Regions from separate parts of the Anoxybacillus sp. P3H1B genome, predicted to be linked through region 1. Evidence: a T-box and tRNA genes for the amino acid it is inferred to sense, from the RefSeq annotation. Region 1 holds a T-box; the other holds one or more tRNA genes.
What was found. A T-box is a leader RNA that pairs with one kind of tRNA and senses whether it is charged. The one in region 1 lies ahead of leuS (leucine--tRNA ligase), so its partner is inferred to be a tRNA-Leu.
Positions count from the first base shown of each region.

Region 1 (3,190 bases):
ATTTCACAAACCCTTCCATATACGCTTTTGGTAGAACAGGGGCTTTATACGCTTCGTTAATAAAGACCATTAATTGGGAAATCGCCGTATTGAAACGAATGGCCTCGTAGTCCTCAGTGACTTTCTTCACTGTCTGATGGTATACTCGCTCAAGCGTATCCCCTTCTGCCTGATCGACGATTTTCGGATTGAGCTCGCCATTTTCCTCAACAAATAATCGCCATACACGATCCAAGAAGCGACGGGCACCATCCAGACCTTTTGTCGACCAAGCGATCGATGCTTCGAGCGGCCCCATAAACATTTCATATAAACGCAATGTATCGGCCCCGTGGCTTTCGATAATATCGTCTGGATTGACGACATTTCCTTTTGATTTACTCATTTTTTCGTTATTTTCGCCAAGAATCATTCCTTGGTTAAAGAGCTTTTGGAATGGCTCTTTTGTCGGCACCACGCCGATATCATATAAAAATTTATGCCAAAAACGCGCATATAGTAAGTGCAGCACCGCATGCTCAGCTCCGCCGATATAAATGTCGACCGGCAGCCATTTTTGCAATTTTTCAGGATCAGCCAGCTGCTCGCTGTTGTGCGGATCAATGTAGCGCAGGTAATACCAGCAGCTTCCTGCCCATTGCGGCATTGTATTCGTTTCGCGGCGGCCTTTTTTTCCTGTTTGTGGGTCAACGACATTGACCCAATCCTCGATATTCGCAAGCGGCGATTCGCCTGTTCCTGACGGTTTAATTTCAGTTGTTTTCGGAAGCATCAGCGGAAGCTCTTCCTCCGGCACTGGCGTCATCGTACCATCTTCCCAATGGATGATCGGAATGGGTTCGCCCCAATAACGCTGGCGGCTAAAAAGCCAGTCGCGAAGGCGATAGGATACTTTCTTCTCGCCTTTTCCGTTTTCTTCAAGCCATTCAATCATTTTCTTAATGGCTTCTTCTTTATTTAAACCGTTTAAAAAGCCGGAGTTCATATGCTCGCCATCGCCTGTATACGCTTCTTTTGTCACATCGCCGCCCGCGACGACTTCCTTAATCGGTAAGTTGAATTTTTTCGCAAATTCATAGTCGCGTTCATCATGTGCTGGCACCGCCATAATCGCGCCTGTGCCGTAGCTCATTAACACATAATCAGCAATCCAGATTGGCAATTTTTCTCCATTTACTGGATTGACCGCATAAGCGCCTGTAAATACACCTGTTTTTTCTTTCGCTAAATCCGTGCGCTCAAGATCGCTTTTGCTTTGAATTTGCTGCAAATAGGCTTCTACTGCTTCTTTTTGCTCAGGTGTCGTAATTTGGGCTACGAGCGGATGCTCAGGAGCAAGCACCGCATACGTTGCGCCAAACAATGTATCCGGACGCGTGGTAAATACGGTAAATGTCTCGTCATGTCCGTCGACGGCAAAATGGACATTGGCTCCTTCTGAACGGCCAATCCAGTTGCGCTGCATTTCTTTAATGCTTTCTGGCCAATCCAGTTCCTCCAAATCCTCAAGCAAGCGATCTGCATAAGCTGTAATGCGAAGCATCCATTGCTTCATCGGCTTGCGGATTACCGGATGCCCACCACGTTCGCTTTTTCCATCAATAACCTCTTCATTCGCCAAAACCGTTCCAAGCGCCGGGCACCAATTGACAGGCACTTCATCAATGTAGGCTAAGCCTTTTTCATAAAGCTTTAAAAAAATCCATTGTGTCCATTTGTAATAATTTGGATCAGTTGTATTGACTTCGCGATCCCAATCATAAGAAAATCCTAGCGATTTAATTTGCCGGCGGAAGTTATTAATATTTTGTTCCGTAAACTTGGCCGGATCGTTTCCAGTATCTAACGCATATTGTTCAGCTGGCAAGCCAAACGCATCCCATCCCATTGGATGAAGCACGTTATATCCTTGCATGCGCTTCATTCGCGCTAAAATATCAGTCGCTGTGTATCCTTCTGGATGCCCGACATGAAGGCCGGCTCCCGAAGGGTAAGGAAACATATCAAGCGCATAAAATTTTTTCTTTCCTTCCTCTTCGCTCGTCTTAAATGTTTTGTTTTCTTCCCAATATTTTTTCCATTTTTTCTCAATGTCAAGATGATTAAAGCTCATGTCACGTCCTCCCATCTTTCTGTTTCTATTTCCAAAGTGTTAACAAAAAAGAAAATAAAAAACCCCTCGCCCTTCACAAGGGACGAGAGATTGAACTTCCCGCGGTACCACCCTGTTTAGCGCACAAAAAACGTGCGCCCACTCGATTCCTTAACGCAGATTCACGGCGAACATTATTAGGCAAAACAGCCGTTCATATTCGCAACTCAAAGGCGAGTTCATGAACAAACTTCGGTTGACTTGCACCATCCGTCAACTCTCTGCATTCCGTATTGCTCACTACTAATCCTTTTCACTGTTATTTGACAATATTTTATTATAATCATTATTTTAAGAAATTTATCGGCTTGTTGCAAGTAAAGGAAAAAAATAAATGAGGCCCATCCTCTACCCCTCTTTTTCCTGTTATTCCTTTGCCCACATTTCTTCCGGATTTAGCTCATAAATGCCATTTTCGCGATACATATAGTTGTGAATAATAAATTCGCGGCGAATCGTCGCATAGTCATCATGAAATTTTTTAATATACTCATTTAACTGCTTTTCTTCATATTTCTCTCCTTTTTTCAGGCCTTTTAGCATGTGCTCCAGTACGATCAGTTTCTTTTTGCGTTGAGCTGGAAGATGCTTCAGCCGTCCTTCGCACGTGAAGAAATGGTCAATAACCTTTTGCCGTTCTGCCGCTTCTTTTCTATCTTTTTCCTTCTCCGCTTGCTCCGTTAAATCCGTTAACGCTGCTGCGTAATGATCAATCACTGGCTTATTTAAATAAAAATAAATGGTATTGCCGTCGCGCCGTTGATAAACGACATTCACTTCTCTTAGTTTATGCAAATGATGGGTAATGGTCGGGGGAGTCAAGCCAAGTTTTCCTGCGATTGCCTGTCCATGCAATGGCCCCTCAGCAAGCAGCTTTATCATGCGCAAGCGCGTGGGATCGCCTATCGTTTTAAAAAAGCTCACTAACCGGCTTAATTGCATCGGTTACGCCTCCTTTTCATCTGTCACCCTTAAAATTCGATACAAATCTAATTAGATATATATTGAATTAATGGCGTATTGTCAATAAAAAACATT
Region 1 covers NZ_LPUG01000024.1:58,155-61,344, reverse strand. The annotation lists gene leuS (leucine--tRNA ligase) at 1-2,113, opposite strand, end outside; T-box leader at 2,189-2,418, opposite strand; gene AT864_RS14425 (metalloregulator ArsR/SmtB family transcription factor) at 2,519-3,094, opposite strand.

Region 2 (3,190 bases), on a different contig from region 1:
TCCGCTCCAGCCACGCCGGGGTGGCGGAATTGGCAGACGCACAGGACTTAAAATCCTGCGGTAGGTGACTACCGTGCCGGTTCGAGTCCGGCCCTCGGCATCTGCGCTCGTAGCTCAATTGGATAGAGCATCTGACTACGGATCAGAAGGTTAGGGGTTCGAATCCTCTCGAGCGCGCCATACGGGAAGTAGCTCAGCTTGGTAGAGCACATGGTTTGGGACCATGGGGTCGCAGGTTCGAATCCTGTCTTCCCGACCATTTGGAACGAAGGGGCCTTAGCTCAGCTGGGAGAGCGCCTGCTTTGCACGCAGGAGGTCATCGGTTCGATCCCGATAGGCTCCACCATGATTTAACGTATGGCGGTGTAGCTCAGCTGGCTAGAGCGTACGGTTCATACCCGTGAGGTCGGGGGTTCGATCCCCTCCACCGCCATATTATGAATTTTGGACCTTTAGCTCAGCTGGTTAGAGCAGACGGCTCATAACCGTCCGGTCGTAGGTTCGAGTCCTACAAGGTCCACCATTTTGAAATTGTTTGGAGGAGTACCCAAGTCTGGCTGAAGGGGTCGGTCTTGAAAACCGAGAGGCGTCGAGAGGCGCGCGGGGGTTCGAATCCCTCCTCCTCCGCCATCAATATTAATAAGCTAATGATCATCGCGGGGTGGAGCAGCCAGGTAGCTCGTCGGGCTCATAACCCGAAGGTCGCAGGTTCAAATCCTGCCCCCGCAACCAAACAAAATGGTCCCGTAGTGTAGTGGTTAACATGCCTGCCTGTCACGCAGGAGATCGCGGGTTCGAGTCCCGTCGGGACCGCCATAAATGCGTATGGCTCGGTAGCTCAGTCGGTAGAGCAAAGGACTGAAAATCCTTGTGTCGGCGGTTCGATTCCGTCCCGAGCCACCATTTTTGTGTGAATGTTTGTAAATAAAGCGAATGAGTTGCTGAGAAAAGTGCTGTCTTTGGTGAATAATTTAGAAGAATAGCGCAAAAAAGCTTATGTCATGGCTGATTTTTCATAGAAATAAGCCGGCCTACCTCAATTGGTAGAGACGAGCGAAGCATCGGTGAAATGACTGCGAGTTGCCTCGACGCATTGGACATCTTGAAATATCTTGAAGAGGAAGAGGCACAGGACACATATGCTTTTATGGTTAGTTCTATGGATGAAGCCGACTTAGCTCAATTGGTAGAGCAACTGAATCGTAATCAGTAGGTTGCGGGTTCAAGTCCTGCAGTCGGCATTTTAACTTTTTTGAGTAATGGAGGGGTAGCGAAGTGGCCAAACGCGGCGGACTGTAAATCCGCTCCCTGTGGGTTCGGCGGTTCGAATCCGTCCCCCTCCACCAGTTAGGGGCATAGTTTAATGGTAGAACAGAGGTCTCCAAAACCTCCGGTGTGGGTTCGATTCCTACTGCCCCTGCCATTTTACAGCATGGCGGCTATGGCGAAGTGGTTAACGCACCAGATTGTGGCTCTGGCATTCGTGGGTTCGATTCCCACTAGTCGCCCCTTTTGAATATGAAGAGGATTGGGGTATAGCCAAGCGGTAAGGCAACGGACTTTGACTCCGTGATGCGTTGGTTCGAATCCAGCTACCCCAGCCAAATGCGGAAGTAGTTCAGTGGTAGAACACCACCTTGCCAAGGTGGGGGTCGCGGGTTCGAGTCCCGTCTTCCGCTTTGATGGCGGCATAGCCAAGTGGTAAGGCAGAGGTCTGCAAAACCTTTACCCCCGGTTCGAATCCGGGTGCCGCCTTTATCAAATGTAATGAATATAATTGTTATTGTTTAATTAGTTGACTAATAGTTTGTTTTGTGGTATAATATATCATGTTCTGATGTTTGTGATTTGCCGATGTGGCGGAATTGGCAGACGCGCACGACTCAAAATCGTGTTCCCGTGAGGGAGTGTGGGTTCGACTCCCACCATCGGCACCATTTATTTTAACAGGGATGACCTGTTTTTTATTTTAAATTTGCTTCGACAAAATTTTACTTTTTTTGCTTCAAAAAATTACAATTTTGTTTAGCTGTGGTTGCTATTATAGTATATGCACGGGTGTAGTTTAATGGTAAAACCTCAGCCGCGAGCGATACATCATTGTATAGACGACGAGTTGCCTCGACGCACAAAGCATCTTAGAATGAACTGGTAGAGGAAGAGGCATGGCATATCGGGACACTAGAAATTTGTAATGAAAAATTTGATAATTATGCGGGTGTAGTTTAGTGGTAAAACCTCAGCCTTCCAAGCTGATGTCGTGGGTTCGATTCCCATCACCCGCTCCATTTATACATACATAGGGGACAACGCAGTGTTTCGTTTCTTAGGAGAACGGGGCATTGCGTTTTTTGTTTTTACATGCACGTTTATTGTATGATTTTCATTGTCGATTCTCCTCCATGAATCTGTGTGAACATGCTTTGAATGGAGCTAATCATTTTTGCACACTCGGTTTGCTCCATTGCTGGAGATAAGTATACGATTTGTATGGCTTGTTTGGTACTGTATGTAACGGCCGTGCGTTCAGAATCTACAATAGGGCTTCCAAATGGACCAAGCTCATCTTTGGCAATCAGTTTTTTAGCTAATTGAACATGGCGGCCATTGATCGCCTGATATTGATCTTCCTCTGTACCGACTTCAATCGAAATATCTCCCTTTATTTGGTCGGCGTCATAAATTCCGATCGGTATTTTATAATAAAGGGAAAAGAAGTTATTGATGTCGGCAGCTGAGTGAATGGAAGGAATAAATTGCTGTTTTTGTATACGCCGATATAAGCTTTCTGAAGAAGGACGATATCGACTTGGATCAGTTCCAATGGCTTTAAAAATTTGCCGCCATTCATTGATTTCTTTCATTTCAATAATAGGCTTCTCGTGCCATTCAAAATAAATGGATTCTTGAAAAAGCTGCAATCTTCCCTTCAACATTTGCGGAGAATCGTCTACTACGATATTGTTGTAAGTGATGACTCCTACTTTGAATGTTGGAATGATATGCTTGAGTGTTTGTGATATATTGATGTTCATATGTTCACCTCTAGTTTTTAATTTCATTTTACCATGAATTTAATATTTTAGCGAAAGGAGGGATTAGCATGGATGTGAAAAAATTGAAAGAAGATATTATTCAATACAGCCAAACCATCGGAATTGATAAAATTGGCTTTGCAAGTGCTGATCCG
Region 2 covers NZ_LPUG01000012.1:986-4,175, forward strand. The annotation lists tRNA gene AT864_RS07160 (tRNA-Gly) at 1-9, shown strand, start outside; tRNA gene AT864_RS07165 (tRNA-Leu) at 15-100, shown strand; tRNA gene AT864_RS07170 (tRNA-Arg) at 104-180, shown strand; tRNA gene AT864_RS07175 (tRNA-Pro) at 183-259, shown strand; tRNA gene AT864_RS07180 (tRNA-Ala) at 271-346, shown strand; tRNA gene AT864_RS07185 (tRNA-Met) at 360-433, shown strand; tRNA gene AT864_RS07190 (tRNA-Ile) at 447-523, shown strand; tRNA gene AT864_RS07195 (tRNA-Ser) at 538-630, shown strand; tRNA gene AT864_RS07200 (tRNA-Met) at 656-732, shown strand; tRNA gene AT864_RS07205 (tRNA-Asp) at 741-816, shown strand; tRNA gene AT864_RS07210 (tRNA-Phe) at 828-903, shown strand; tRNA gene AT864_RS07215 (tRNA-Thr) at 1,169-1,241, shown strand; tRNA gene AT864_RS07220 (tRNA-Tyr) at 1,262-1,346, shown strand; tRNA gene AT864_RS07225 (tRNA-Trp) at 1,350-1,423, shown strand; tRNA gene AT864_RS07230 (tRNA-His) at 1,436-1,508, shown strand; tRNA gene AT864_RS07235 (tRNA-Gln) at 1,530-1,604, shown strand; tRNA gene AT864_RS07240 (tRNA-Gly) at 1,608-1,679, shown strand; tRNA gene AT864_RS07245 (tRNA-Cys) at 1,685-1,755, shown strand; tRNA gene AT864_RS07250 (tRNA-Leu) at 1,851-1,937, shown strand; tRNA gene AT864_RS07255 (tRNA-Gly) at 2,215-2,288, shown strand; gene AT864_RS07260 (B3/4 domain-containing protein) at 2,370-3,035, opposite strand; gene queG (tRNA epoxyqueuosine(34) reductase QueG) at 3,104-3,190, shown strand, end outside.
Region 2: it has a tRNA-Leu gene. The T-box ahead of leuS (leucine--tRNA ligase) is inferred to sense a tRNA for this amino acid. The anticodon was not compared.